DNA from 3 places in the Mycobacterium sp. SMC-8 genome. Region 3 is predicted to be linked to each of the others. Evidence: predicted binding sites of a transcription regulator. Region 3 holds the regulator's gene; each other region holds the start of a gene.

Region 1 (10,333 bases), 1.3 Mb from region 3:
ACGGCGCAACGTCTTCAGGAGCTCGAGACCCTCCGCGCCACCGGTTCGATCACCGATGACGAGTACGCCGCCAAGCGCCGGCAGATCATCGCGGACCTGTGATCGGCGGACTCTAGAACACGTTCTAATTCTGCTGTTAGCCTGATCCCCATGGCATCAGGTGCACCCCTTGAAGGTCGCGTCGCGCTGATCACCGGAGCCGCGCGCGGTCAGGGCCGCGCGCACGCGGTTCGGTTGGCGGCCGACGGCGCCGACATCGTCGCGATCGACGTCTGTAAGCCGGTCTCGGACACCATCACCTATGCAATGCCCACAGCCGAGGATCTGGCCGAGACGGTGCGCCTGGTGGAGGCGACCGGTCGCAAGGTGCTCGCCCGCGAGGTCGACATCCGTGACCTGGCGGCCCAGCAGCAGCTCGTCGCCGACGCCGTCGAGCAGTTCGGCCGGCTGGACATCGTGGTGGCCAACGCCGGGGTGTTGAGCTGGGGCCGCATCTGGGAGTTGTCGGCGGAGCAGTGGGACACCGTCGTCGACGTCAACCTCAACGGCACCTGGCGCACCATCCGCGCCGCGGTGCCGGCGATGATCGCGGCCGGCAACGGCGGCTCGATCGTCATCGTCAGTTCGTCGGCCGGGTTGAAGGCCACCCCGGGTAACGCGCACTACGCGGCGTCCAAGCACGGGCTGGTGGCGCTGACGAACGCGCTGGCGCTGGAGGCCGGGGAGTTCGGTATCCGGGTGAACTCCATCCACCCGTACTCCATCGACACCCCGATGATCGAGAAGGACGCGATGATGCAGATCTTCTCGAAGTACCCCACCTTCCTGCACAGCTTCGCCCCGATGCCGTTCAAACCGGTTGCCCGCGACGGCAAGCCGGGCCTGCAGGAATTCATGACAGCCGAGGAGGTCGCCGAGGTGGTGGCCTGGCTGGCCAGCGACGCGTCGGCCACGATCTCGGGCTCGCAGATCGCGGTGGACCGCGGCACGATGAAGTACTAGGCGCCCAGCACTTCGGCGAATCGGTCGACCGCCCAGTCGATCTCGTCGGCGGTGATCACCAGTGGCGGCGCGAAGCGCAGCGTCGATCCGTGCGTGTCCTTGACGAGCACGCCGAGCTCGGTCAGCCGCAGGCTGACCTGCTTTCCGGTGCCGTGCACCGGGTCGATGTCGACACCGGCCCACAATCCCTTGCCGCGCACCGCGAGCACGCCGCGGCCGATCAGCCCCCGCAGCCGTGCGTGCACGTGGGCTCCGAGTTCGGTTGCACGCTGCTGGAATTCGCCTCGCTCCAGGATGCCGACGACGGTGCGGCCGATCGCCGCGGCCAGCGGATTGCCGCCGAAGGTCGAGCCGTGCTCACCGGGATGCAGCACGCCGAGGACGTCGCGGTCGGCGACGACCGCCGACAGTGGCACGACGCCCCCGCCGAGGGCTTTGCCCAGCAGGTAGACGTCCGGCACCACGTCCCAGTGGTCGCACGCGAACGTCCGCCCGGTGCGAGCCAGGCCGGACTGGATCTCGTCGGCGATCATCAGCACGTCGCGCTGGGTGCACAGCGCGCGTACCCGCGGCAGGTAGTCGTCGGGTGGGACGATGATGCCGGCCTCACCCTGGATCGGTTCCAGCAGCACGGCAACGGTGTCGTCGTCGATGGCGCGGGAGAGGGCGTCGGCGTCCCCGAACGGCACCGCCCGGAAGCCGGGCGTATACGGACCGAATCCGCGACGGGCGGTCTCGTCGTCGGAGAAGCTGATGATCGTCGTGGTGCGGCCGTGGAAGTTGTTGTGTGCCACCACGATGTTGGAGTCGCTGACCCCTTTGACGTCGGCCCCCCACTTGCGTGCCACCTTGATGCCGCTCTCGACCGCCTCTGCGCCGCTGTTCATCGGCAGCACCATGTCCTTGCCGCACAGCCCCGCCAGTGCCGCGCAGAACGGGGCCAGTCGGTCGGAGTGGAAGGCGCGGCTCACCAGCGTCACCGCGTCGAGTTGGGCGTGCGCCGCGGCGATGATCTCGGGGTGGCGGTGCCCGAAGTTCACCGCGGAGTACGCGGCCAGGCAATCGAGATAGCGCCTACCCTCCACGTCGGTGATCCAGGCGCCCTCCGCGCTCGCGGCCACAACGGGCAATGGCGAGTAGTTGTGCGCGACGTGACGGCTGTCGAGGTCGACGGTGGAAGCGGTGCGCGAAATCATGGCCGTCATGGGTGTACCTCCAGCGTGCAACATTTCACCGAGCCGCCTCCCTTCAGCAGCTCGGACAGGTCGACGGGCACCGGCCGGAAGCCGGCCTGATGCAGCTGCTGGGCGAAACCCGTTGCAGCCGAGGGCAACACCACGTTGAGACCGTCGGAGACGACGTTGAGGCCCAGCACGTAGGCATCGGCGCTGGCGACCTCGATGGCGTCGGGGAACAGGTCGGCCAGTGCCGCACGGGCGGCCGGCGCGAACGCCGGCGGGTAGTAGGCGACAGTGGCGTCGTCGAGCACGGCCAGCGCGGTGTCGAGGTGGTAGAAACGCGGGTCGACGAGCTCCAGGCTGATGACCGGCATGCCGACGTGTGCGCCGACCTCCGCGTGCGCCCGCCGGTCGGTGCGGAACCCGTGACCGGCAAGGAGGTTGGAGCCGACGGTCAGGAAGTCGCCCTGCCCCTCGTTGACGTGCCGGGTTCGCGCGGGAACGTAGCCGTTGCATGACATCCATTCCGCGTAGGCGACCGCCTCGCCGGCGCGTTCGGGGTGCGCGAACCGGGCGACCACGGCTGCGCCGTTGATGACCGTGCCACCGTTGGCCGCGTAGACCATGTCCGGCAACCCCGGCAGCGGTTCCACGAGATCGACGGTGTGGCCGAGGTCGAGATACGTGTTGCGCAGCGCCTCCCACTGAGACAGCGCGCGCTCCGGATCGACGGGTGCCGACGCGTCCATCCACGGGTTGATTTCGTACTCCACGGCGAAGTACAGGGGCGCGGTCATGACATAGCGGCGCGGGCGCGCGGTGCGTTCAACGGTCTGCGCGGTATCCGGGGCGCCGGCGAGGTCAGTCGTCACGAATCAACGATAAGGAGGGTAGTTGACGCAATCAATCGACGAATCTTGCGTGTCTACCGCAGATCTGTTGTGCTGGGTGCTGTTCTGTGGGGCTTTGTTGCGTGGGAGTGGTGATGGACCGTCTCGATGAGACAGACGAGCGCATCCTGGCCGAGCTGGCCGACAACGCGCGAGCGACGTTCGCCGACATCGGACAGCAGGTGAACCTGTCTGCGCCGGCGGTCAAGCGCCGGGTGGACCGCATGGTGGACGCCGGTGTCATCAAGGGATTCACGACGGTGATCGACCGCAGCGCGCTCGGCTGGACCACGGAGGCCTACGTCCAGGTGTTCTGTCACGGCACGATCGCGCCCACGCAGCTGCGTGCGGCCTGGAAGGACATCCCGGAGGTGGTCAGCGCCGCGACGGTGACGGGCACCTCCGACGCGATCCTGCATGTGCTCGCGCGCGACATGCGCCACCTGGAGGAGGCGCTGGAACGCATCCGGGCCAGCGCCGACATCGAGCGCAGTGAGAGCATCGTGGTGCTCTCCAACCTGATCGAGCGCGCGCCGCGCTGAGCGGGTAGTTGTGGGGTGGCGCACATCGTCCGGCTGCCATCGTGTACAAAGCCCACGTGAGCACTTCTGAGGTTTCCGGGGCAGCAGGCGGTGTCGTCATCGTGGGCGGCGGGCTGGCCGCTGCGCGCACGGCTGAGCAGCTGCGTCGGTCGGAGTATGCGGGAGCCGTCACGATCGTCAGCGACGAGGACCATCTGCCGTATGACCGGCCGCCGCTGTCCAAAGAGGTGCTGCGCGCCGAGACCGACGACGTGACGTTGAAGCCGGCGGAGTTCTATGCCGAGAACGACATCACCGTGCTGCTCGGCAACGGCGCGAAGTCGGTCGACACCGCCGCGCAGACCGTAACCCTCGGCGACGGAACGCAGCTCGGTTACGACGAGCTCGTCATCGCGACCGGGCTTGTGCCGAAGCGCATTCCGTCCTTTCCGGACCTGCCGGGCATCCACGTACTGCGTAACTTCGACGAGAGTCTCGCCCTCCGGCAGGAGGCCGGTACGGCGCGGCACGCGGTCGTCGTGGGCGCCGGATTCATCGGCTGCGAGGTTGCTGCCAGCCTGCGCAAGATGGGCGTCGACGTGGTGCTCGTGGAGCCGCAGCCCGCGCCGCTGGCGTCGGTGCTGGGGCAGCCGATCGGCGAGCTGGTCACGAGACTGCACCGGGCCGAGGGGGTCGATGTCCGTTGCGGTGTCGGCGTCTCGGGCGTGAGCGGGGACGACCGCGTCCGCAAGGTCACGCTGAGCGACGGCTCGGAGCTCGATGCCGACATCGTCATCGTCGGGATCGGTTCGCATCCGGCGACGGACTGGCTCGCTGGTAGCGGGATCGAGGTAGACAACGGTGTGGTCTGCGACGAGGCCGGCCGGGCGAGCGCGCCACACGTGTGGGCCATCGGTGACGTCGCTTCGTGGCGTGACACCGTCGGCGGTCAAGTGCGCGTTGAGCATTGGAGCAACGTCGCCGACCAGGCGCGCGTTCTGGTGCCGACCATGCTCGGTCAGGAACCGCCTGCCGCGGTCTCGGTGCCGTACTTCTGGAGCGACCAGTACGACGTGAAGATCCAGGCCCTCGGTGAGCCCGAGGCCACCGACACCGTGCACATCGTCGAGGACGACGGACGCAAGTTCCTGGCCTACTACGAGCGCGATGGCATTGTGGTCGGCGTGGTCGGAGGCGGGTTCCCTGGCAAGGTGATGAAGGTGCGGGCCAAGATCGCTGCGGGCGCGCCGATTTCGGAACTGCTCGGCTAGGAGTCTGCTGAATTAATCCGGCGTGGTGGCGGGGTTTGTGGCTGGGTTCTCGAGATGATTAATGGATGCAGGGGCATTCTGAGGATCAGCGTGAGCTGTTGGATGCGGAGTCGGTTGCCGGGCATCTGCTGAAGTCCGACAGCATGTTTGTATTCCTGGCCGAACACCGCCACGAGTTGTTTCCCGAGGCGATGTTCGCTGATCTTTTCCCGTCGCGGCGGGGGCGTCCGAGCGTGCCGGCCGAGGTGATGGCCTCGGTGATCACCTTGCAGGCCCTGCACGGGCTCTCTGATAGCGAGACCGTGGACGCGGTCACCTTCGATCTGCGCTGGAAAGCCGCGTGCGGGTTGGCGGTGACCGCGCCGGCGTTTCACTCGACCACGCTGACCTATTGGCGGCGCCGGCTGGCGGCCTCGCAGGCGCCGGACCGGATCTTTGAGGCGGTCAAGGCCGTCGTGGCGCAGACCGGTGTGTTGGCCAAAAAGACGCGGCGAGCGTTGGACTCCACCGTGCTCGATGATGCGGTGTCCACCCAGGACACCGTAACCCAGCTGATCGCTGCGATCCGCCGGGTCGGGCGCGAAGTCCCAGGGGCCGGCGAGGTGATCACCACTTACTGCACCGCCCACGATTACAGCGATCCGGGTAAACCGGCGATCGCCTGGAACGACAGAACCGCCCGCGACCAGCTTGTCGACGCCTTGGTCGGCGATGCGCACCGGCTGCTGGGGCATCTGCCCGACCAGGAACTGGGCCCGCGCGCCGCTGAGGCGGTGTCGTTGTTGGCGCTGGTCGCCGGCCAGGACGTCGAACCGGTCGAGGGTTCTGATGGCACCGACGGGCAGTGGCGCATCGCGCAGAAGGTGGCCGGTGATCGGGTGATCTCTACCGTGGATCCCGAAGCCCGCCATGCCCATAAGACGGTGCATCGCCGCCAGGACGGATACAAGGCCCACATCGCGGTCGAACCTGATACCGGGATCATCACCGACTGCGCGCTGACCAAGGCAAGCGGACAAGACAATCACGAAGCCGTCATCGGACTGGCGCTGCTGGCACACGAGACGACGGCGGTGCGGGTGCTCGGCGATTCGGCCTACGGCACCGGTCAGGCACGGGCGACGCTGGCCGAGCTCAAGCATGTCGCCGTGATCAAACCGCTCCCGCTGAGAACCCCGGTCCCGGGTGGGTTCACCAGCGATGACTTCACCATCGATTTCGCGGCCCGTACCGTGACGTGTCCGGCCGAGCACACCATCCCCATCGGGCCTAGCGGTGGAGCCGCATTCGAAAAGCATTGCCGGTCATGCGCTTTGAGGCACCTGTGCACCACCGCAGTGCGTGGGCGAAAGCTCACCATCAGCGAACACGAACCGCACCTACGTGCCGCCCGGGCCATCGCGCGCACACCCGAATGGCAGGCCGAGTACCGCCAACACCGCCCCATGGTGGAACGCTCGATCGCCTGGTTGACCCGCGGCAACCGCAAAGTCCGCTACCGCGGCGTCAGCAAGAACAACCACTGGCTGCACCACCGCGCCGCCGCATTGAACCTGCGCCGCCTGATCAGCATGGGCCTGACCCACACCGGCACCACCTGGGCCATCGCCTAAGCCCAGACATCCCGGCGGCCTTGCGGCGCGAACATCGGATTGCCACGCCCCAAACGGCGGGGCAATCCCGAATCTGTCGGCCTGCCTGTGACTTCACACACGCGCCGACGAGCGCTTGAGACGCCCCGCCCCATCAACCCACTAATTCAGCAGACTCCTAGCTGTTCGCACGACAGGCCGCCTGCTGGGTCGCCGCTGAGCGGGCGTCGATGTCTCAGTCGATGTCTCGGACGTCGACTGTAAGGTGGAACCGGCCGGTCAAAGGGGGCGGCGCCGGAGGAAATCAGTGCGCTGACCTGTCGGCGGGGCCAGATAGAATCGAACATGTGTTCGATAGAGTGTATGCGGGGTTGGATGAGCCGGCCCTGGTCGCTGCGATCGAACAGGCTGCGCGTGAAGAAGCCCAGGCCGGGGCGCGCAAGTTGGCCGCGATCGCCGAGTTGGTGAATCTGACGGTCGATGAGGATGACGAACGAGGCCTGTGGGCTTTTGATCCGTGGAAGAACGCCGCGTGCCAGGTCGGGGCCGCTTTGTCGATCAGCCAGCAGCGCGCCTCGGCTCAGATGTGTGTTGCGACGGCGCTGCGTTACCGGCTGCCCAAGGTTGGGGCCCTGTACCTGCAGGGGCGCCTGAGCGCCCGGTTGATTTCGGAGATCACCTGGCGCACCCATCTGGTCACCGACGACATCATCGCCGTCGTTGACGCGGCGCTGGCGGGTAAGGCCGAGACGTGGGGACCGCTGTCGGAGGAGAAACTGGTCAACAAGATCAACGCCGTGATCGAGCGCCACGACCCCGACGCGGTGCGCAGCGCCAAGGAAGTCCTCAAGAAGCGGGATGTGCAGATCGGGGCACATGAGGACCCTGAGGCGGTCACGTCGCTGTGGGGGTTGTTGTTGGCTGCGGACGCCGCGGCGTACAAGGCGCGGATTGCCCGGCTGGTCAACGGTTTGTGTGAGGCGGATCCGCGTTCGATGGGTGAGCGGCGCTCCGATGCCATGGGCGCGATCGGTCGGGGCGAAGACCACCTGCGGTGCCGGTGCGGATCTTCGGCCTGCACCGCGAGCGGTCCGGCGAAATCGCCTGTGGTGATTCACGTGATCGCCGACGAGGCGGCGATCGATGCCGCAAAGCAGTTGATCGCCGCCGAGGACCGCGAACAGCACAACATCAGGGTCGAATCCGAACGTCCCCGGCCCGAGTCCGAACCTGCCGAGTCCGAACCTGTCGAGGCCCGGCCCGAGTCCGAACCCGAGACCCGGCCCGAGTCCGAACCCGAGGCCCGGCCCGAGGCCGACCCTGTTGAGGCCGGTCTTGATTCGTGTGCCAGGGATTCCGGGGTGGCGTTGCTTCCGCAGGCGCAGGTGCTGCCGATCGTGGCGTTGGCTGAGGCCATCCGCTCGGGAGCGTTGATCAAGCCGTTGTGGCTGCCTGGCCCTGATCCCGAACCGCGCTATCAGCCCTCGGCGAAGCTGGCCGCGTTCATCCGCGCCCGCGATTTGTTCTGCCGCTTCCCGGGCTGCGGTGTTCCCGCCGAGCGTTGCGACATCGACCATGTCGTGCCTTACCCGTACGGGCCGACTCACGCGTCGAACATGCACTGCAAGTGTCGAACGCACCACTTGATGAAAACCTTCTGGGGTGGTCCCAACGGCTGGCGCGACAGACAACTACCCGATGGCACCGTCATCTGGACCACGCCGGCCGGGCACACCTACACCACCACGCCCGGGAGTCGGCTGTTCTTCCCGGCGTGGAACACGACGACCGCGGAACTGCCGCCGATGTCCCCACCTGCACCCGGGTCGGGCCGCGATGTCCAGATGCCCAAACGGCAACGCACCCGCGCCGCGGACAGGGCTGCCCGCATCAAGGCTGAGCGTGAACACAACGCCGCCCGACGAGTCATCGAGCAGCAACCCCGAAAGGCGCAGCCTCCACCCGATTACGGCGACGATCCACCACCGTTCTAGAGCTCCCCGAGATAGAAGCGCGTGCCCTGGTCGTCGGCGCACAGCGCGGACTTGCCGTATGACTGCTCCGAGGGCTCCTCGATCACGGTGCCGCCGGCTTCCCGCACGCGGGACACCGCTGCGTCGATGTCGTCGACGGTCCACATCGGCACGATCACCGCGGGTGTAGTGCCGCCCGCAGCGCCCGACATCGGATGGGCGCCCACGACGGCCCAGCCGTCGTCGATTCGGCCCGGCTCGTACGTCCAGAACAGCAGCCTGCCGTAGAACGCCTTGAAGACAGTCGAATCCGGCACGAAATACGTGATGTAGGACAGGTCGCCGTGGCCTCCGCCGTTCAGCAACGGCCTCGGTTCTGTCCGTGCCGGCACATACACGCCGAACTCGACTCCCTGGGAGTCCCTCGCGCGCAACAGATCACCGAACGGGAATCCCTCAACCTCGCCGACGGTCCCACCGGCGGCCACGATGCTGTCGCGGGCACCGTGGAGATCGGTCACGGCATAGCAGCAGAACAGCGTGTGCTGCTCTGGGGCGGACGCGAGCCCGATCCGCTGCCCGACGTTGGTGACGGTCTGCGTCGCGGAATCGACGACCCACCCCAGCACATGGCCGTAGAAGGCCGCTGCCCGGCGCGCATCCGGCGTCCACACCGACACATAACCGACGTCGCCGTGCTGGATCGGCAGCGCGGCGCCTGTCGCCGGCCCCGTAAGCATCCAGCGGTGTCCGAACGGGTCGAAGAGGGCGGCGTTGCGTCCCCCGTGGGCCTCGTAGGGTTCACGCTGAATGCGCGCGCCGCTGATCCTGGCGCGGTCCAGCGTCTCGTCGGTGTCGCTGACGGGAAGCATCAGACTCACCGAGACAGACTCAGACGAGGGCGCTTTCAGTCCGATCTCGGGATACTCGTCGGCCAGGTACAGCACGCCGCCGGACAGAGCCAGCTCGGCATGGCCGACCCGGCCGTCGTCCATCTCCACCGGGTCGCCGACCAGCACGGCGCCGAAGACGTCGCCGTACCAGCGGATCGCGGCGCGGGCGTCGGCGACGGTCAGGTAGGGGACCGCGGCGCTCGTCAAGACCGGCGCGGGCCGCGAAAGCTCGGCGAGTGCAGTGTCTGTTCCGCTCATGGTCACTCCTTGGGTTCGATCAGGTTGCTGTGCAAAGAGATTCGCCGCCGACTCCAGCCTGGCGCGCAGTCGCTGCGCGAACTCGGGATCCGGCGTCACGGGGAGGTCGCCGCCGCGAAGTACGTCGAGCGGATCGTGTCCGGTCACGGCAGTCCTCCTTCCAGTTGTGGGTACTCGGCCCGGAACGCCCGCCGCGCCCGCACCAGCAACGCCTCTGTGGCGTGGACCGTGCGCCCGATCAGCTCGGCGCACTCGGGCACCGAGCAGTCGTCCATGTAGCGCAGCGCGAGCACGGTGCGGTGCTGTTCGGGCAGCCGGGCCAGTACCTGCTCGGCGACGATGCGGTCCACGTGCCCATCCCATGTGTCGTGGGGATCGGCGGGTTCGGGCAGCTCGGCCACCGGCACCGAGAACCGATCGTGGCGCCGCCGGTAGTGGTCCGCCAGCTTGTGGCGGGCCACTCCGATCAGCCAGGGCACGGTCAGGTTCGGCGGGGACGGTTTCCTGGCAGCATCCATCGCCGCCAGAAAGGTCTCCGACGTCAGGTCCTCGGCCGTCCCGCGGTCACCGCAGCGCCTGACGAAGTACCCGTATACGGCGGGTAGGGCCTCGTCGTACAGCGCGAGCAGTGCCCGCGGAGCGTGCTCGCCATCCGGTTGGGCGCTCACATCCCTATCGTCGCCGTCAGGCGCCGAACTCCGACACCCCAGTTTCCAGACCGGCAAGACCCGAGGCGAGCATGTCGAACGCGTCGC
Region 2 (10,333 bases), on a different replicon from region 3:
GTCGGCGCCGGTGTGGTCACCTGCGGAAGGAGTCGCTCGAATGTGGCTGCAAGCAGATGCGATGAACTCTGGAAATGCCGATACAGCGTGGTGCGGGCCACCTTGGAGGCTTTGGTGACCGCATCGATGGTGACGGCTTCGACCCCTCCTGTGCTGAGAAGTGTTGCGGCAGCATCCAGTAGCCGGTTGCGTGAGCGGATTCTTCGCGGGTCGATGTCGTCATCGGGGGTAGCGCTGATTGGCTCCCACGCCGGCGGCATCCCCGCGGTGATGAAGTCCATCGAGACCCTGCTGCACACAGACGCGCTGACCGTCAGCGGCAAGACCGTCGCCGACAACCTGCCCTCCGGCATCTCCACCGCCGCAGACGTCATCGCCACCATCGATGCCCCGTTCCAGCCGCCGCAGGGCCTGGCCGTGGTGCGCGGCAACCTGGCGCCCACCGGCGCAGTGATCAAGTGCAGCGCGGCCACCCCTGCCCTGCTGGTGCACCAGGGGCCCGCCGTGGTGTTCGACGACATGCGCGACATGATGGCCCGCTTCGACGACCCCGACCTGGACGTCACCGCGGATTCCGTGCTGGTGCTGCGTAATGCCGGCCCGCGCGGTGCCCCCGGCATGCCTGAGTGGGGCCAGCTGCCCATCCCCAGCAAGCTGCTGCGCCAGGGCGTCACCGACATGGTGCGGATCTCCGATGCCCGGATGAGCGGAACCGCCTACGGCACGTGTGTTCTGCACGTCAGCCCCGAGTCGGCCGCGGGCGGTCCGCTGGGCCTGGTCCGCGACGGCGACATCATCGCGCTGAACGCCCACGCCGGCACGCTGGACCTACTGGTTCCCGACGACGAACTGGCCACCCGCCAGGCGCCACCCCCGCGCCATCGACAGCGTCGTGGCTACGCGGCCATGTACGTCGACCGTGTCCTGCAGGCCGACCCGGGGTGCGATTTCGACTTTCTGGTCGGCCGCTCCGAGCAGCCCGAAAACGAGCCGGACGCCATTTTCGACGGCTGGGTGGGGGGCTGGTGAGTTAGCGGCTTCTTGGCGATCCCGCCCTGGTCAACGGCCTGATCGACGCTTTCCCAACGCGGACCCAACAGCCTCGCGTGTACCGTCGACACCATGACCCAGGCACCTGCCTCACCTCCGCTGCACATGCAGCGTGTCGACTTCGACCCCATCCCCACCCTCGGCGAGATCCGCGAGACCGAGGGGGTGCGCACCGTCATCAACGCTTTCGGCATGCCGGTGTACCTGGTGACCCGCCACGACGACATCAAGACGGTGCTCTCCGATCCGGAGCGGTTCTCCAATGAGCGCCCGCCAGGGTTCGTCGTACCCGGGGCACCCGAGGTGTCCGAGGAAGAACAACGCGCCGCCCAGTCCGGCAACCTGCTGGGCCTGGACCCACCCAGGCACACCCGGTTGCGCCGCATGCTCACCGGCGAGTTCACCGGCCGCCGGATGAAGCGCCTGGAGCCACGGATCACCGAGATCGTGACCCAGCATCTGGACGCCATGGAAAAGGCCGGTCCACCAAGTGATCTCGTCACCGACTTCGCATTGCCCATCCCGTCACTGGTGATCTGCGAGTTGCTGGGCGTGCCGTATGACGACCGCGACGATTTCCAGCACCGCACCAGCCGCCAGCTCGACCTGTCGATCCCGATCGAGGAACGCTTCGAGCTGCAGCGCGCCGGGCGTGCCTACATGCAGGCGCTGGTGGCCGGCGCACGTCGCTCACCCGGTGACGATATGCTCGGAATGCTGGTGCGCGAGCATGGATCCGAGCTCACCGACGACGAGCTGGTGGGCATCTGCAGCCTGCTACTGGTGGCCGGTCACGAGACCACCTCCAACATGCTCGGCCTCGGCACCCTGGCGTTGCTGCAGCACCCGGATCAGCTGGCCCTGGTGCGCAACGACCCCGATGCCGTGGGCCCGGCGGTGGAGGAGCTGCTGCGCTGGCTGTCGATCGTGCATTCGGGCATCCCCCGCATCACCACCAACGACGTGGAGATCGCCGGGGTGCAGATTCCCGCGCACCAGCTGGTGGTCGTCTCACTACCGTCGGGCAACCGCGACCCGAGCTTCATCGACAACCCGGAGGTATTCGACGTCCGCCGCGGCGCCATGGGACATCTGGCGTTCGGCCACGGTGTCCATCACTGCCTGGGCGCACCGCTGGCCCGGATGGAGATGAAGATCGCGTTTCCGGCTCTGTTGCAACGCTTTCCGACCCTGCGCCTCGACGAATCCTTCGACGACGTGGCCTTCCGGTCCTTCCACTTCATCTACGGGCTGCAGTCGCTGCAGGTGGCCTGGTGAGGGTGCGCGCCGACCGCGACGTCTGCATCGGCGCCGGGGTCTGTGTGATGAACAGCGAGGCGGTCTTCGACCAGGACGACGACGGGATCGTGGTGCTGCTGGTCGAGGATGTGCCCCCAGCCGAGCAGGACAACGCGCGAAAAGCCGTGCAGCTCTGCCCCTCCGGAGCGCTGAACATCGTCGAGTGAACGGGCGTTGACACTGCACCCACCGTGACAAAGTGCGAGTGACAGTCACGCTGGTTGCAGTCTCGATGAAGTACCAAAAACCCTGTGTCACTTGGGCATCTGACGTCACATGGCGCGGATTTTTGTCGGTGGTCGCACGTATGTTCGAGGCATGGGTAGCTCAGCCGTCGCAGACCGGGAGGCGATGCTGGCTGCCCTGGCGCAGATCGAAACCCTGACCGCGCAGATGAATCGCCTGTCGATCGACGCGTTCACCGATGTCGAGTTGTTGGATGTGCAGCAGCGTCTTGAAGCTATCGCCCGCGCGCAGCCGGTCCTCGATCATCGGGTGTATCAGCGGATCACCTCCCAGAGCTCACCGATATCCCTGGGCGCCAAGAATTACTCGGCAGTGCTGTCGCAGCGGCTGCGGATCTCCAGCTCGGAGGCGCGTCGGCGGTTGGACGAGGCGGCGTTGTTGGGGCCGCGGACCTCGCTGACCGGTGAACCGCTGGCGCCCTCCATGCCCACGTTCGCGCGTGGTCAGGCCCAGGGGTTGATCGGCGCCGAGCGCATCAAGCATGTGCGGTGGTTCTTTCGTGAGCTGCCCGGGTTCGTGGATTTTCAGACCCGGGAGAACGCCGAAGTCCAGTTGGCCCAGCATGCCTGCGAACTCGGACCCGCCGAGTTCCGCACCGCCGCCGCGCACATGCTCTACCTGCTGAACCAGGACGGCGAGCTCTCCGATGAGGACCGCCAAGCCCTGGCTTATATCCGGGTCGGCAAGCAACGCCCCGATGGGATGCGGCCCTTCGAAGGACTCCTGACTCCGGAGGCGTGGGCCACCTTAGAGCCGTTGATGGAGCGCAACGCCGCCCCGGGGATGTGCAACCCCGCTGACGAGCACCCCTGCCTCGACGGCGAACCCACCGACGAGCAGATACGCAACGACACCCGCACCACGGGCAAACGCAACCACGACGCGCTGCTGGCCCTGTGCAAACGCATGCTCACCACGCAGCCGACGGGGACCATCAACGGCCTGCCCGCGAATGTCGTGATCACGGTGAGTCTGACTGATCTGGAGAAGGGCACCGGCCACGGCCTGACCGCCGGCGGCACGAGGCTGCCGATCGCCGACGTGCTCAAGTTCGCCGCCCACTCCCGCCCGTGGCTGGCGCTGTTCGACGGCAAGGGCCTGCCCCTGCACCTGGGCCGGGCCCGCCGGACCGCCACCCTGGCTCAGCGGCTGATGCTGCTGGCCAAACACCGCGGCTGCACCATGCCCGGCTGCAGCGCGAGTGCCTACCGCTCCCAGGTGCATCACGCCAACCAAGACTGGAAGGACGGCGGGCGCACCGACATCGAGGACCTGACGTTGGCGTGCGGGCCGAACAATCGCATGGTGGAGACCGCCGGCTGGACCACAAGGAACCGCCCCACAGACGGCGTCACCGAATGGATTCCGCCCCCCGAGCTGGACTGCGGCCAGTCCCGCACCAACAACCTCCACCACCCCGAACGGATCATCGACCACGACGATCCGTAGGCGGACAAGACCCAAACCTGCTCGCCGACAGCGGGAATCAGTCGCCGTCGCGGTGCAGGTCGATCAGCCCGGCCTTGCTCAGCGCGAGCACGCTGACGATCAGCACCCAGACCGGGAACGCCAGCGTCAGCCACACCGTCACGTCACTGGCCACCAACAGCGTCAGCGCCACCACGTAGGTGAAGATCACCAGCCCCCGCGACACCAGGCCGGTCTTGAGCCAGATGGTGGCCAGCGACATCATGAACACCGCTGCCATTCGCAGGGCGTAGGTCTTCGACAGCGCGATCAGCAGTGCCTGACCGAACACGTGCACATCGGCTCCGTAGTCGGCGCCGCGGCTGGCCACCAACGCCACCCCCACGGCAGACGACACGAAGATCATCGCGAGGAACAGCAGCCCACTGCCCAGGAAGACCGAGGCGAAGAACTTGTCCTCGAACCTGCCCAATCCGTCGCGCACCACTCCGATGAACCACAGGAAGCAGATGCCGGCGAACGGCATCAGCACCGCCTGTTGACCGTCCTCTGTGTGACGACCACGGCGGGGGTGATCGTCATTGAAGTTGTCGAAATCCCGGGTCGGGGACGGCGGTCGTCTGCATCATCAGCGTGCCCACGAACGGACCCCGCGCTGGTCTGCTCGCGCAGAGTCCATTTCGGCTCCGGCGCGATGCCGAATCCCGAGATCGTCACAATCGGTGACGGCGGACGCGTCGATTCTGCGGTCGCCCAACACGAACTGACCCCTATCCCGGTTCCCGGGTGATAGGTAAGGCTGGTGGATCATGGACTGGCTCTGCGGTGATCGTCGCGCGCACCGGCGAACTGGCCGAGAAACTGCTCGCCGCCGGCGAACTCCGCTGCCCGCGGTGCCGCGACGGCCAGCTGACTTCTTGGGGCTACGGCAGGCGGCGCTCCGTGCGCGATCACGACGGGACCACGATCACGGTGCGCCCCCGCCGCACGCGATGCCGGTCCTGCTCGTCAACGCATATCGTGATGCCCGCCGCTCTGCAGCCACGCCATGCCGACACCACCGCAGTGATTGGAACAGCATTGCTGCACAAAGCAAATGGACTCGGACACCGGCGTATCGCGGCGACCATGGGGCGGCCGGTGTCCACCGTGCGCCGCTGGCTTCGCCGACTACCGCCAGAGCACCTGGACCGTCTCGCACGCGACGGGACCGAGCAGCTGCTCGCCCTGGACCCCGACACGTTCACCGCGCTGCGCTACCGAGGGAACATGTTGCACCACGCGCTGTCGCTGTTGTCGGCAGCGGCCTACTGGGACCGCCGCCGCTACGCCCTCGGTGAGCCGCCGTGGACCCTGATCGGGATGTACACCCGCGGCCGCCTTCTGGCGCCACCCGGCTGACCCTCCGACGTCCCCGCGCTGCCGCCGGGGGCGTCATCACCATGCCTGCCGACAGTCGTCACCATGACGACCACCGCGTCGCCGCGACGATTACCCCGTCACAATGCAGACCGACCCCCGAAATCACGTCTGCATCCACAGTGACGCCATCGTCTGCATCCTGAGCGACGGCCAACACCGCCGCCGCGCGCACCTTGCCCTCCGAACCCTCCACCCACTGCGCGCCCGGCTGGGCGCCTTCGGGAAGCGCGGTGTGGATCAGCGCGATCGCGACGCCGAACAGCACGGCGAACAACACGCCGGCCAGGCCAGCCGCGCGTGGGGTGGACAGCCGGCGCACATCGCGCTCGGGACGTTCGGTGGTCACGTGATCATGGTGCCGCCGAAACTGCGCGGGGTGCGGGATTTCAGGGTAAAACGCCGCACTGCCTGCAGTCTCGGCGCCGACCCGTCAGGGCTGGCCGGCGAGCAGACGCACCATCAACCCGTTGGCCTCGGCGAGCACATTGCCGTCGGGGTCGCGCAGCTCGGCGTTGACGAACGCCTTACGGCCGTCGGTCTCCCGGATCCAGCCGCGCGCGGTCAGCGTGGTGTCGATGGGCGTGACCTTGCGGTAGTCGACGTGCAGGAAGGCGGTGCGGCTGATCGGCCGGCCCGCGGCGTGGATCACCATGCCGAACACCGAATCGAACAGCAGCGGCACCATGGTGAAGTTCGACAACCAGAAACTCATCGAATACACCCGAGCCGCCGGCTGCCGCGACACCCTGCACTACGAGCACAAACGCCCCCACGCTGACGCGCTGCTGGCCATCCCCGACGCCATCGCCTGGTGCTGGGCCAAAGGCGGGCACTGGCGCAAGCTCATCAACCCCGCCGTCACGGTCACCCGCGACGTGTGACCAGGCCCCAAAAATCGCGAAGCCCGAGCGCCACGGTCGTCCGGCCGGGTCTCGGGCTCACTTCCTGAAGCTCAACGCAACAGGCACCACCTATGATAGCCCACACTGCGCTGCCCTGATACCCACACTGCGCCGGGGTCACCGGGCGGGTTGCCCGAACTCCGCGATGACCTCGGCAACGGCCTCGTCGTAGGTCAGCACGCCGCGCTCGATTCGATCGAGGAGATCACGCGCGCCCGGCGAAACCTCGTGGCCGGCCAGCCCGCTCGCCGCCACAGCGACGGACACCGCCTCGCCCTGGGTGGGCGAACGCCTGGGCGTGTTCAACTCCAGTACTCCGGTATCCGCTCCAGCCTTTCGCGGTAGGCCGGGTCAGTCAGCTCCGCCAGATGCACATCCGCCGCGTCTCTGTCTCGCCATTGGCGGGCGCGGGCGGTCGCCTCCGCCACCCAATCGCTGAGCACCGGCCCGACCCCAGGTGTCGCCCGCTGCAATGTCGCCCGGTGCAATGTTGTGGCCGCCGCGGTGGCGCTTTCGGTGATCAGGTCGCGGCGCTGCTGCGCCAACTCGCGGACACCGTCCGCCTGGCGGGTCCACACCTTCATCCCCTGGAGCACGGCGATATCGCCGTGGCCCTCGCGCTGCTGGAGCATCCGCTCTGCACGCTCTCTGCTCTGCACAAGCTCCTCGGCCTCCTCGACGCCGACCACCTCCAGCGCCGCACACCACCAAGCCCGCAGCGCCTGGCCTGCACTCACCTCCCCCGCGCGGGCTGGTTCCCACGCCCACCAGGCCTCGGCGTCGTTGTCGGCCAGGTCACGCAGTGCCAACAGCACCTTTTCGCCTGCCTCCTGGCTCGGCCCCACCGGCTCGGCGGTAGCCGCAGCCGCGGCCGCCGTTCGCCGCACAGCGATTACGTCAAAGCCGGGCAGCCCCGGACCCAGGCGAGGTATCTCCACTGGTATTGGAGCCGGGCGAGGTATCACCGGACCCACCCGGGGCCAACCCTGCCCCGGCGACACCGCCCGGATATGGCGCGCCGCATCGCCCCGCCACCAGTCCGGGTCGCCTGCGCGGGCTACCCGCAGCGCCGCAGCGGTCCGGTCCGCCCACATCACCCGCCAGTCCTCTTCGAGTTCGCCGTCACGGGCAGCTTCCAGCAGCGCCCACAACACCGCCCGCCCGGTTTTGTGCCAGGCCCACTCCTTCAGGCTGCTCATCGGCGCTGCCCCGGTTCGAGCACCGCGAGGGCCTGGTTTAACGCTCCGTCGACGGCATGCCCGAACCCGGCGGCCCAGCCGCAGTAGGCGACATCGGGCAACGACACCGGCTGGTCCCGCCAGCATCCCAACATTTCAACGATCAGCGCTGACCGGTAAAAGTGCCGGTAGAACCCGCGCTGGGCCTCGGACACATCAGACTCGTCGGCGTCCAGCACCCCATCCGGGTGCAGCACGCCGCGCTCCGCGACGTGCTTATGGTGGGCATCCCAGTCGACAGGCTGGCCCGCGCCCAGCCGCTCCACCACCTCACGCCGGTCGTAGGGGTCCACCAGCGGCGGGGTCATCGGCGGTCGATCCGCCTCCACAGCCTTGGCCTCGTCCAGCACCGTCTGCGCGACCGCCTCGGCCACCCGCCGCCACATCGCCTCACCCAGCACCAGCTGCGTCTTGGCCCAGATATCCGGTGCCACCGCCTCCAAGCGATGCCGGTAGCCACCACCAGCCGTTGGCGCCTCACCCGGCGATCGGCGGATATCGGCGTCACGCACCGCCTCAAACTCGCCCACCCACTCCCGTGGCTGTTGCACCCCAGCTCCGAGCTCACCAGCGCGCGCGGCCGAACATCGGTCACCCGCGCCAGCTCCTCGGCGTGCGCCGCCAGCAGCTTCGCCGCAGCACGGACCCCGACGAACCGGTGCGCCCAGTCGATCGGCAGTGCGTGGTCATAGACCGCCAACGTCGCCGAGGCCGGGATCACCACACCGGGCGGCACATAGGCACCGTCGCCAACCGTCGAGGCGATCGCCACCACCTGACCGGTCGGCAACGCCAGCACCGACACCGCCCACTCCACCCAGCCGCCGTTCAGCAACTCCTTCCGCACTTCGGTACCGCGCACCAGACCATCGAGAATCCGCCGCGCCAACACCAGCTCCGCACTCGGCAGCGGCTCGCCCGCCGCCACAGCACCAGCCGCCGCACCAGACCCAGAACTCGACGCCACAACCGGCGGCCCACCAGCGCTCTGCTGCGGCGGCGCTGACGTGCCTGGCGGCTGAGCCGAGGTCGGCAACGTCGCCGCACTCGGTGCCGGAGCACCACCACCGCCACCGGGCGGCACATACGGCATCAGACCACCCCCACCACCGCCGCCAGGAGGAACCGGTGCCATACCGCCGCCGCCGGCCGGGGCCGGTGCACCCGGCGCGGCCGGTGCCGGGGTCGGCGCGCCCCCTCCCTGAGCAGGAACCACCGGAACCTGCCCACCACCGGGCGACGCCGCCGCCGAAGAAGGATGCGGGCCGGCGAACTTCTCCAACGATGGTGTCGGAGACACCGCGCCCGAAGCGCCCATACCCGACGCCAAACCCGACTGGAAACTACTCGCCGCACTCGACAAATTCGGATTACTCGACAGCGCCTCCGACATCGACGACGCCGGAGCCGTCGCCGCATCCTTCAACGAACTCCCGCTCAACGGATTCAAACCGGTCGGCATTTGCGGCGGCCGTACCGAGCCCACGCCGCCCATGCCCGAGCCCACCCCGCTGCCCGCATTGCCCATCTGGGGTATAGCTGTAGGCGACGTGACGGGACTGGCCAGGGGCGTCACGGGTCGCTCGACCTCGCCAGCTACTGGCGCTGGTGCGTCCGCAAACTCGTTGCCGGTGGCTGTGTGATCCACCTCGACCACTTCGTCAGCGACTCTCGCTTGGTCACCCTGGAGGTGTTCATCCCCGGCCCCCTTGGCGTCGCTTACCGTGTCCGCCGCCGACCCCAAGTCGCGGTCGGCTTTCTCTCGCGGCTCGTCCACGGCAGATTCGTTTTCGGTGGTTGTTGGCCCTGCCTGTGTTCCGTCACGCGGGCTGTCCTCGCCCGGCATAGGGGTCGGTGGCGGGGTCGCGGCGATGTCTCCCAGTGCGACGGACTGTGCTGTTGCCGCTTCTGTTTTGTATGGGGCAACAGAGAACGGTGTCTTGGCCGTTTGTGCTGCCTCCCAAGCCTTTTGAGCGGCATCCCCGATGCGCGTTAGGTCTGTTTTCAGCCCGACCACCGTGCTCTTGTAGGACTCCCCGGTAACGGCTTTCGAACCGAGATGATCCGCCACGGCGTAGGCATGATTCATCATCTCGGTGAGCCGTTCGACCCGCGCATCGCCGGCCTGCCCCTGCAAGAGGTTTGGACTCTCGGACCGTTTGCGTTTGAGCGTGTCGCCGTAGTCGGACAACCGCTGCTCAGCGGCCCGGTGCTCATCGACCACACGCTGAATGTCGTTCTCGGAGATGCTCGGCCAGAACTCACCGATCGCCATCGCGGCGGCCACACCCGGCGGACGCTGAATATCACCAGCGCCGCCACCGCTGACACCTACCCCGCCCGCCCCTGCCTCGGCCGCGGTGTTGGCACCGTCGGCGATGAGCGCCTGCGCCTCGACCTGGATGTTGTTGGCTGACTGTCCCGATGCTGCGGGCATTTCTATTGCCTCCGTTGGGTGTTCGGGCTGTGCGCACAATGCACGACAGACTCAGCCGAGACCACAAATCTTCCACACACGGTCACTCGCTGCGTTCTCCTCTGCTGCGCTGTGCGGTCGCGGTTCAGCCAGCCCACGCGTGCGGACGGGTGCGTACGCGGCCATCCGTGCGTAGTAGACCGACACCAGTTCTGCCACCGCTTCTCGAATCTGGGGACTCGCGCTGGGGAACTCATGCAGAGCCGTCTCTAACGCGCCCACACCGGGCAGCAGTTCGGCCGCGTTCTTGTCCTTTCTCGGCATCGCGCTGT
Region 3 (10,333 bases):
GATCAGATTGTCTGTCCAGCACCTCAAGGACACGCTCGACACCGAACTGGTGGCGTCGTTCGCCATCGACGAACTGCTCGACTACCGGTCCCGCCGCCCGCTGATGACGTTCAAGACCGACCACTTCGCCCATTACGACGAGCCGGAACTGAATTTGTACGCGCTACACGACAGCGTCGGGACCCCGTTCCTGCTGCTCGCGGGTCTGGAACCCGATCTGCGCTGGGAACGGTTCATCACCGCGGTGCGACTGCTGTCCGAGCGACTCGGGGTGCGCAGGGTGATCGGACTGGGCTCCATCCCGATGGCGGTTCCGCACACCCGTCCGATGACGCTGACCGCGCACTCCAACGACAAGGAACTGATCGGCGAGCATCAGCCGTGGGTGGGCGAGGTCCAAGTGCCCGGAAGTGCCTCCAACCTGTTGGAGTACCGGATGGCCCAGCACGGCTACGAGGTGGTCGGGTTCACGGTGCACGTCCCGCACTACCTGGCACAGACCGACTATCCGTCGGCGGCCGAGACCCTGATCTCCGAAGTGGCAAGGAACGGCTTGCTGCAGATTCCCACCGCGAAGCTGACCCAGGCCGCCGCGGAGGTGTTCGACAAGATCAACGAGCAGGTCGCCGCGAGCGCCGAGGTCGCTCAAGTGGTGGAGGCCCTGGAGCGACAGTACGATGCCTTCGTCGCCGCTCAGGAGAACCGGTCCCTCTTGGCGCGGGACGAGGATCTGCCGAGCGGGGAGGAACTCGGTGCCGAGTTCGAGCGGTTCCTCGCTGAACAGGCCGGTGAGAAGAAGCGGAAGGACAGGGACGACCCGCGGGAGGGCCTGTAATTCCGCCTGCTGCCAGCCGTCCCGACAACGAAGTGGGCTACATGACCGACCGCAAGCCCCACCTGCGCCCGGTGCGTGAGATCACCCCGACGCTGAAGTTCTGCACGATCCACGGCTACCGGCGGGCCTTTCGAGTAGCCGGTTCCGGACCGGCGATCCTGTTGATCCACGGTATCGGCGACAACTCCACCACATGGAGCACCGTGCAGACCCAACTGGCGCAACGGTTCACCGTGATCGCCCCCGATCTCCTGGGGCACGGCAAGTCGGACAAGCCACGGGCCGACTATTCGGTCGCGGCCTATGCCAACGGCATGCGCGACCTGCTCTCCGTGCTCGACATCGACAGCGTCACGGTGATCGGGCACTCCCTCGGCGGCGGGGTGGCGATGCAGTTCGCCTACCAGTTTCCGCAGTTGGTCAACCGTCTGATACTGGTCGGCGCCGGCGGCGTGACCAAAGACGTCAACATCGCGCTGCGCATCGCCTCGATGCCGATGGGCAGCGAAGCGCTGTCCCTGTTACGTCTTCCGCTGGCGCTGCCCGTGCTCCAGGCGCTGGGCCGCGTCAGCGGGACGGTACTCGGATCCACGGGGGTGGGGCGCGACATTCCCCACATGCTGCGCATCCTGGCCGACCTGCCCGAACCGACCGCCTCATCGGCCTTCGCCCGCACGCTGAGGGCGGTGGTGGACTGGCGCGGCCAGGTGGTCACGATGCTCGACCGCTGTTATCTGACGCAATCGGTTCCCGTGCAATTGATCTGGGGTGACCTCGATGCCGTCATCCCCGTCAGTCACGCGGAGCTGGCGCACGCCGCCATGCCGGGTTCCCGGCTCGAGATCTTCCGCGGCTCAGGCCACTTCCCGTTTCACGACGACCCGGACCGCTTCGTCGAGCTCGTCGAGAAGTTCATCGACACCACCGAACCGGCCGTGTACGACCAGGAGTATCTGCGCAGCCTGCTCCGCACCGGCGTCGAGGAGGGCACCATCTCCGGCCCGGTCGACACCCGGGTGGCGGTGCTCGACGCGATGGGTGGCGACGAACGCTCGGCAACCTGACCGGTCGGCGTCGCCGAGCACGTAGCATCGGGCTCATGGCCATCGAAGTGACAGTGCTGCGCGTTTTCACCGACAAGGACGGACATTTCGGGAACCCGCTCGGTGTGGTCGACGCCGCTACCGTGGACCCGGCCGACCGGCAACGCATCGCCACCGAATTGGGATACAGCGAAACGATTTTCGTCTCGCTTCCGCGAGAGGGCACCCACAGCGCCCAAGCCCACATCCACACCCCCACCACCGAATTGCCGTTCGCCGGGCATCCGATAGTGGGTGCGTCGTGGTGGCTGAGAGACCGCGGCATGCCGATAAAGACACTCCAGGTACCGGCAGGGATCGTCCAGGTCAGCTACGGCCACGACCTGACCTCGGCTAGTGCTCGCGCGCAATGGGCTCCGGTGTTCTCGATCCACGACGTGGCCTCGCTCGAAGAGCTCGCGGCCGCCGATCCCGACGACTACGCCGACGAGTCCGAGCACTACCTGTGGACGTGGCTGGACGAGGCCGCAGGCACCATCCGCTCGCGCATGTTCGCGCCGTACCTGGGGATTCGCGAGGATGAGGCGACCGGCGCGGCTGCGGTGCGCATCACCGAGCATCTGAGCCGAGACCTGACGATCGTCCAGGGCGAGGGGTCGATCATCGAGACGAAATGGAGCCCCGAAGGCTGGGTGCAGGTCGCCGGCCGGGTGGTCGACGATGGACAGCGCCAACTGGAGTGACGCCTCAGCTCTGGGCCGTGACCTTCCGATGGGCACGCAGCGCCTGTATCTCGCGCTCGAAATCCTCGGCTGACGAGAACGAGCGGTACACCGAGGCGAATCTCAGGTAGGCCACTTCGTCGAGCTCTCGGAGCGGACCCAGGATCGCCAAGCCCACCTCATGGCTGGGCACCTCCGGCGAGCCGGTGGCCCGGACCGCGTCCTCCACCTGCTGAGCAAGATGATTCAGCGCGTCGTCGTCGACCTGCCGGCCCTGGCACGACCGCCGCACCCCGCGGATGACCTTCTCGCGACTGAACGGCTCGGTCACGCCACTGCGTTTGACCACAGCGAGTACCGCCGTCTCCACCGTGGTGAACCTGCGTCCACACTCGGGGCACGACCGGCGCCTGCGGATCGCCTGACCCTCATCGGTCTCTCGGGAATCGACGACCCGGGAATCGGGGTGCCGGCAGAAAGGACAGTGCATCACCGCTCCTTCGCCGCTCCGACAGTCAATCGCTTCGAACGCCATTGAGCGTACCTGCGTGGAACACGGGCGGCTCATGGCCGGACCCCATGGGGTGTATCTCATCGGGCCCCGTCCTCACAGAGCTCGGGCAGCACGGGCGATCAGATCCCGGCTGCGATCAGACGACGGGTGCGATCAGACGACGGGTGCGATCAGGGTCTGACCTGCGGCCAACGCCGCCGACTCGAGTTTGTTGAGCTCCCGGATCCGATCGACCACGTCGGCGACCGGGACGCCGGGAGCGACGCGCTGCGCGACCTGGTGCAGGGACTCGCCACTGTGCACCTGCACCACGGCGAGCCGTCCGGGGACCTCGGCCGTGCCGGCGGCCAGACTGCCGAACTGCCCGACCAGGCCCAGCCACAGCGTGATCGCGCCGGCGACCAGCGCCAGCAATACGGTGGTAGCCGGCGTGACCGGGCGGCGCCGGTGCGGCGCACGCGACATCAGCACGCCGGTCCCCCGGTGTCGCACCGGCGCAGCGCCGGGCCATCGGGACGGAGACCGCCGGCCCGGCCGCGCCGGCCGGACCCGGCCCGCGGTCACCTGCAGGCGCGGTGCCCGCTCGAACTCGTTCCATGTCGCGCGGTCGTCGAGAATGGTCATCAGTTCGCCTTTCGATCCGAGAAGTGTTTCGCTCTTGTGTTCGAACGATAGTCGATCATCTGTTCGATGAATAGAACGCGTGATCGAACTGTTGCGAACGCTAACCGAAGGCACCGACACGTCCGGGTCGTCGCCTCCAGGGCATCACCGGAGAGCCTCCGCGGGATCCCGGCCTCGGCCGCCGGCATGCGACACGCCTCGAACACATGTTTGATTATCGGCCGTGACCGGGCTACATTCGGGCACATGAGCGACGACAGCAATGACAGCACCGGCGGCCGCGGCCGCGATTCGGGTCTGACCGAGCGTCAGCGAACGATCCTCGAAGTCATCCGTGCGTCCGTGACCACCCGCGGCTACCCTCCCAGCATCCGGGAGATCGGTGACGCGGTCGGATTGACGTCCACGTCGTCGGTGGCCCACCAGTTGCGCACGCTGGAGCGCAAGGGGTATCTGCGCCGCGATCCCAACCGGCCGCGGGCGGTCGACGTCCGCGGGGCCGACGACAACGCCACACCGGTCGTCGGGACGGACGTCGCCGGTTCGGATTCGCTACCCGAACCCACGTTCGTGCCTGTGCTCGGCCGCATCGCCGCCGGTGGACCGATCCTGGCCGAGGAGGCCGTCGAGGACGTCTTCCCACTGCCCCGTGAGCTGGTCGGCGAGGGTTCGCTGTTCCTGCTCAAGGTTGTCGGAGAGTCCATGATCGACGCGGCGATCTGCGATGGCGACTGGGTCGTGGTCAGACAGCAGAACGTCGCCGACAACGGCGACATCGTGGCGGCGATGATCGACGGCGAAGCCACCGTCAAGACGTTCAAACGCACCCGCGGTCAGGTCTGGCTGATGCCGCACAATCCAGCCTTCGACCCGATCCCGGGCAACGACGCCGTGGTGCTCGGCAAGGTCGTGACGGTCATCCGCAAGGTCTGACCGGTCGGACGGCCTACTCGCCGCGTACGAAGCCGTTCGTGAGCGCGATCTCCTCCGTGGCGAACCAGATCTCGACGGGGGCGTCGTGATAGTCGCCGCTGTCCGGCGTCCAGTACAGGCCAGATTTGGTGTCGGCCTTGATCGGATAGCCCTCGGGGATCTCGCCCGGGTCGTCGAAGGGCATGTGCAGTGCGGTGCCCAGCGGCAGCGGCTCGTCGACGTCGATGCGCGCGTGACGTCCGGTGTCGGCCATGGGATCGCGCGCCGGTGGTGCCGCGGCGACGTTGACAGGTTCGTCGGCAGGTGCGATGACCGGCTCACCGACCGACGCGATGAGCGGCTCGCGGTCGGCGTCCAACTCTGTCTGCTCGGCCACGATGTCGTGCGCGTCGCCACGGCCGCCGTCGACCACATCGTGCGAGGGTGCTTCGGCCTCGGGTGTCAGCACCCGTGTCGGCGCGGTGTCGACGGCGTCGGGATCCTCCTGCGCGTCGCCGGAGTCGGCGGCCGGCCCGTGCTCGTTCTGATCTTCGCCGGGTTGCGCCCCCCAGAAGCCCTGCACGTCCGACCGGAAATCCTCGCTCGACGCCGGCGCCGCCGAGCCCAGCGATCCCAGACCCTCGCGGGCGTACCGGTCCCCGAACAGTTCGTCCTCCCGGCCGTCCTCGTGGGCCTGCGCGCCGGCACCCGACGGTACCGGCTCATAGGCGTGGCCGTCCGGGGCGCCCAGACGGCCGAGCAGGTCGTCGTCGCGGCGACGACCACGGGTGCGCAGCACCGCGAAGCCGACCAGAGCGGCCAACAGCACAAGCGGGACGATGGCCAGCAGCCACCACCAGGTCCACTTCAGCCCGGAGCTCTCGCTGTTCTCCGAGGGCTGCGATGTCGGCGGCGGTGCCTGCGGGGCCTGGGCGCCGGGCACCTCCAGACCGACCAGTTGCGGAGCCAGACCGGCGGGTTCGGTGCTGAACTTCTGCGTTGTGGTATCCCACGAGATCGCGCCACCGGCGAACCGCTGGGTGATCACATCACCGGTCTGCGTCTGATCGGCGACCGGCGCGCCAAGCTCCCCGGTCGCACCGCCGAGCTTGTTCCACGCCGCGTTCATGGCGCCGCGCACGATCACCGCGCCGTGGTCGGGCGTCCAGAAGATCACCGGCTTGTCGTCCGCGGCGAAGGCGCTGATGCGACTCGCCGGCGCCAGTCCGCCGTTCTGCTCGCTGGTGATCGGGAAACCCAGATCACCTTCTGGACCGCCGACGCTCTCGTACTTCTCCAGCACCTGGCCGGTGACGACGTTGGCTCCGGTCTGCGGGCTGTAGAAGATCTTGCCGTTGACGAAGTCCTGGCCCATACCGTCGGAGCCGATCTGGTACGGCTCACCCTCGGCAGCTCCGAGCGGGCCGAGGGCGCCGCCCGCGGCGCGGCGTGCGGCGTTGATCGCCGCGACCGGGTCGTCGGCAATGACGAGGTCGCCGAGCTGGCCGGCCAGCTCGGGCGGCACCGTGGTGAACTTCTTGGCGCTGGAGTCATACGACAGCTCGCCACCGGTGAACTTCTGACTCACTACGGAACCGTTGTAGGTCTCGTCCTCGGAGGGCACGCCGAGCACGCCGGAGGAACCGCCGAGCCTGTCCCACGCGGCGTTGATCGGTCCGCGGACCACCCTCGCGCCGGTTGCCGGCGTCCAGAAGATCACCGGTTTGTCCGACGCACTGAACGTGCTGTTGCGGCTCTCGGGTGCGCGACCCGGGCCTTCGTCGATGGTCGGGAATCCCAGGTCGCTGTCGGCAGGCCCACCCAGCGACTCGTATTTCTCCAGGATGGCACCCTGCATGAAGTGCGCACCGGTGGCCGGGGTGAAGAACATCTTGCCCGCCGCGAAGTTCTGAGCGAAGCCGTCACCGGCCGGATACACGTCACCCGATTTCGGACCCAACGGCCCTGTGTCGCCACCGCCGGCCTGCCAGGCCGCGGTGATCGCATCGTTTGCTTCGGCCTCGGGTTGCGCCGCCGCGGACGGGGCCAGCAGGAGCGCGGTGGCGACCCCCAGCAGCCCGACCGTCAGACGACCGACCAAACGTAGGCGCAGCATCGGCTGCCGGCTCATTCTTCCTCCCCGCGGTCGGCGACTGGTCCTCGTGCAAGCTCCACGCAAAATTCTGAGAAAGTTACCGCGTGCGTTCACTCTGCTTCAGTGGACGTCGATAACCAAGTCACCTCGCCGAATCCAGGCCAAGAATATGCCCGTCAGCTGCGCGCTGTCGCCGATCCGGCCCCCGTCAGACGCCCAGACTGCGTCCGATGATCTCCTTCATGATCTCGGTGGTACCGCCGTAGATCGTCTGCACGCGGGCGTCCAGGTACGCGCGGGCCACGTCGTACTCACGCATGTAGCCGTAGCCGCCGTGCAGCTGCAGGCAGCGGTCGATCAGGTGGACCTGCTTCTCGGTGGAGTACCACTTGGCCATCGCGGCCTGCTCGACGGTGAGCTTGTCCTCCAGATGCAGCTTGATGAACTCGTCGACCATCATGCGCACCACGGTGGCTTCGGTGGAAAGCTCGGCAAGGAGGAAACGGCTGTTCTGCTGGCTGCCGATCGGCTTGCCGAATGCCTTGCGCTCCTTGGCGTACTGCAGCGTCACGCCGAGCACGGCCTCCATCGCGGCGGCCGCCATGATCGCGATGCTGATCCGTTCCTGCGGCAGGTTCTGCATCAGGTAGATGAAGCCCTGCCCCTCCTCGCCGAGCAGGTTCTCCGCGGGCACCTTGACGTCGGTGAACGACAACTCCGCGGTGTCCTGTGCATCCAGGCCGATCTTGTCGAGTTTGCGGCCGCGCTCGAAACCCTCCATCCCGCGCTCGACCACGAGCAGCGAAAAGCCCAGGGCACCCTTGTCCGGGTCGGTCTGGGCCACCACGATGACCAGATCGGAGTGAATTCCGTTGGTGATGAACGTCTTGGCGCCGTTGAGGATGTAATGATCACCGTCTTTGACCGCGCGGGTCTTGATGCCCTGCAGATCGCTGCCGGTACCCGGTTCGGTCATGGCGATGGCAGAGATGAACTCGCCGCTGCAGAACTTCGGCAGCCACCGCTGCTTCTGCTCCTCGGTGGCCAGTCTGATCAGATACGGCGCCACCACGTCGTTGTGCAGGCTGAAGCCCAGCCCGCTGTAGCGGCCCGCGGTGATCTCCTCGGTGATGATCGTGTTGTAGCGGAAGTCGTCGACGCCGCCGCCGCCGTACTCCTCGGGCACCGCCATACCGAGGAAGCCCTGCTTGCCCGCCTCCAGCCACACGTCCCTGTCGACGAGCTTGTTCTTCTCCCACTCCTCGTGCTGTGGCGCGACGTGCCGTTCGAGGAAGGTGCGAAACGACTCCCTGAACATTTCGTGTTCGGGCTCGAACAGCGTGCGCTGGTAGGCGATGACTGGCGTGGCTTCGGGTGCGCCCATGACAACGTCTCCGTCGGGGTCGGTGCGGACAGTTGCCGCCAAGGTACCCCATCCAACCGGATGGTTGGTCGGACCTGCTGACCGCGCGGCGCGGCCTAGACTCATGGCCGTGGCCGCAGCTCAGACCAGCCTCACACATTGGGGAGCATTCCGGGCCACCGTGGCCGACGGCGACATCGCATCGGTGGCACCGCTTCCCGGTGACCGCGATCCTTCCCCGGCCCTGGGCAACCTGCCGGGCTCGATCCGGCACGCCTCCCGGGTCACCGCCCCGGCGATACGGCGCGGATGGCTCGACAACGGACCCGGTCCGAGTTCGCGCCGCGGCGCCGACGAGTTCGTCGCGGTGTCATGGGAGGAGCTCACCGAGCGTCTGGCCGATGAACTGCGCCGGATCGTCGACACCCACAGCAATGAGGCGATCTATGGCGGTTCCTACGGCTGGTCCAGCGCCGGGCGCTTTCATCATGCCCAGAGCCAGGTTCATCGATTCCTGAACTGCATTGGCGGATATACCTTTTCACGCCACTCCTACAGCCTGGGAGCGACGGGGGTGATCATGCCCCGCGTGGTCAGCACCCACGACGACCTGTTCAAGCGCTCCACCCAGTGGGACGTCATCGTCGAACACACCGATCTGCTGGTGTGTTTCGGCGGGATAGCGCTGAAGAACACCGGCGTCAATCACGGCGGCACCACCGAACACCCGGCCCGCGAGGCACTGAACCGGTTCCGGGACCGCGGCGGGCACCTCGTGTCGTTCTCGCCGTTGCGTGACGACGTCGACGACGAATGCCAGTGGTACGCACCGGTTCCGGGTACCGACGTCGCGATCATGCTGGCACTGGCCCACGTGCTGGCCACCGGGGGCCTGGCCGACCGCGAGTTTCTGTCCGCCTACTGCACCGGTTACGACCGGTTCGAGCGCTATCTGCTCGGCACCGATGACGGGATACCGAAATCGCCGCAGTGGGCCGCACCGATCTGCGGGCTGGACGCCGGCGACCTGACCGCTCTGGCCCGCCGGATGGCGGCCAACCGCACCATCGTGACGGTGAGCTGGTCGCTGCAACGCACCCGCCACGGTGAGCAGGCGCCCTGGATGGGATTGACACTGGCCGCGATGCTGGGCCAGATCGGGCTTCCCGGGGGAGGATTCGGCCACGGCTACGGGTCGATGAACGAACCGGGCCTGGCCCCGCTGCGCTGCGGGCTGCCGCGCCTGCCTCAAGGCGTCAATCCGGTGACGACGTTCATCCCGGTGGCCGCCGTCAGCGACATGCTGCTCCACCCCGGCGCACCGTTCGACTACAACGGGCTGCGCCTGCGCTACCCGGATATTAGACTGGTCTACTGGGCCGGGGGCAATCCGTTCCACCATCACCAGAATCTCCCCCGGCTGCGTCGCGCGCTCCACCGGCCGGACACCGTCGTGGTGCACGAACCGTACTGGACACCGATGGCCAAGCACGCCGACATCGTGGTGCCGTCAACGACGTTCGCCGAACGCGACGACTTCTCCGGCTCACGCAACGACCCGGTGCTGATGGCCATGCCGAGGCTCACCGCGCCCTACGCGCAATCCCGGGACGACTACGACACTTTCGCCGCGCTGGCGCACCGACTCGGCGTCGGGGAGACCTTCACCGAGGGCCGCACCTCGCGGCAGTGGCTGCGCCATCTGTACGAGAAGTGGTCGTGGACATTGAATTTCGAGGTCCCCCCGTTCGAGGAGTTCTGGCGGGCAGGCCGGCTGCGGTTGCCCACCGAAGACGGACTGACCCTGCTCGCCGACTTCCGCGCCGACCCGGTGGCCCACCGGTTGGCCACCCCCAGCGGACGGATCGAGATCTTCTCTGCCGACATCGACGGATTCGGCTATGACGACTGCATCGGCCATCCGGCATGGTTCGAACCGTCCGAGTGGCTCGGCAGTCCGCGTGCCACGCGGTATCCCCTGCACCTGCTCGCCAACCAGCCAGCCGGCCGGCTGCACGGGCAGCTCGACGGCGGGGCGGTCAGCCAGGCCTCGAAAGTCGCGGGCCGGGAGCCGGTCCGGATGCACCCGACAGACGCCGCGGCGCGCGGCGTCACCGACGGAGACGTGGTGCGTGTGTTCAACGACCGCGGTGCCTGCCTGGCGGGGGCGGTGCTCGACGAGCGGGTCCGTCCGCAGGTGGTGCAACTGTCCACCGGTGCGTGGT

The links. The regulator LexA, encoded in region 3, represses DNA repair genes until DNA is damaged. The targets are predictions, from matches to a motif close to CGAACANNTGTTCG.
Positions count from the first base shown of each region.
Region 1: the regulator LexA is predicted to act here: its motif matches at 6,504-6,517, upstream of KXD97_RS13230 (DUF222 domain-containing protein).
Region 2: the regulator LexA is predicted to act here: its motif matches at 2,650-2,663, upstream of KXD97_RS31865 (HNH endonuclease signature motif containing protein).

Region 1 covers NZ_CP079865.1:2,716,811-2,727,143, forward strand. Annotated here, with positions in the region: gene KXD97_RS13195 (SHOCT domain-containing protein) at 1-102, shown strand, start outside; gene KXD97_RS13200 (mycofactocin-coupled SDR family oxidoreductase) at 151-1,002, shown strand; gene rocD (ornithine--oxo-acid transaminase) at 999-2,207, opposite strand; gene ddaH (dimethylargininase) at 2,204-3,052, opposite strand; gene KXD97_RS13215 (Lrp/AsnC family transcriptional regulator) at 3,166-3,612, shown strand; gene KXD97_RS13220 (NAD(P)/FAD-dependent oxidoreductase) at 3,654-4,862, shown strand; gene KXD97_RS13225 (IS1182 family transposase) at 4,928-6,475, shown strand; gene KXD97_RS13230 (DUF222 domain-containing protein) at 6,802-8,448, shown strand; gene KXD97_RS13235 (VOC family protein) at 8,445-9,578, opposite strand; gene KXD97_RS13240 (RNA polymerase sigma factor) at 9,722-10,246, opposite strand; gene mftR (mycofactocin system transcriptional regulator) at 10,263-10,333, opposite strand, start outside.
Region 2 covers NZ_CP079866.1:10,162-20,494, reverse strand. Annotated here, with positions in the region: gene KXD97_RS31885 (TetR/AcrR family transcriptional regulator) at 1-281, opposite strand, end outside; gene KXD97_RS31880 (dihydroxy-acid dehydratase) at 271-1,029, shown strand; gene KXD97_RS31875 (cytochrome P450) at 1,123-2,328, shown strand; gene KXD97_RS31870 (ferredoxin) at 2,325-2,516, shown strand; gene KXD97_RS31865 (HNH endonuclease signature motif containing protein) at 2,668-4,044, shown strand; partial or broken gene KXD97_RS31860 (hypothetical protein) at 4,082-4,558, opposite strand; gene KXD97_RS31855 (DUF6431 domain-containing protein) at 4,849-5,424, shown strand; gene KXD97_RS31850 (hypothetical protein) at 5,483-5,791, opposite strand; partial or broken gene KXD97_RS31845 (PaaI family thioesterase) at 5,876-6,130, opposite strand; gene KXD97_RS31840 (hypothetical protein) at 6,129-6,326, shown strand; gene KXD97_RS31835 (antitoxin VbhA family protein) at 6,465-6,614, opposite strand; gene KXD97_RS31830 (hypothetical protein) at 6,650-7,546, opposite strand; gene KXD97_RS31825 (hypothetical protein) at 7,543-8,136, opposite strand; gene KXD97_RS31820 (hypothetical protein) at 9,645-10,001, shown strand; gene KXD97_RS31815 (hypothetical protein) at 10,074-10,333, opposite strand, start outside.
Region 3 covers NZ_CP079865.1:4,034,186-4,044,518, reverse strand. Annotated here, with positions in the region: gene KXD97_RS19590 (proteasome assembly chaperone family protein) at 1-835, shown strand, start outside; gene KXD97_RS19585 (alpha/beta fold hydrolase) at 877-1,899, shown strand; gene KXD97_RS19580 (PhzF family phenazine biosynthesis protein) at 1,935-2,621, shown strand; gene nrdR (transcriptional regulator NrdR) at 2,626-3,090, opposite strand; gene KXD97_RS19570 (LysM peptidoglycan-binding domain-containing protein) at 3,268-3,738, opposite strand; gene lexA (transcriptional repressor LexA) at 3,985-4,671, shown strand; gene KXD97_RS19560 (LGFP repeat-containing protein) at 4,685-6,781, opposite strand; gene KXD97_RS19555 (acyl-CoA dehydrogenase family protein) at 6,954-8,129, opposite strand; gene KXD97_RS19550 (molybdopterin-dependent oxidoreductase) at 8,233-10,333, shown strand, end outside.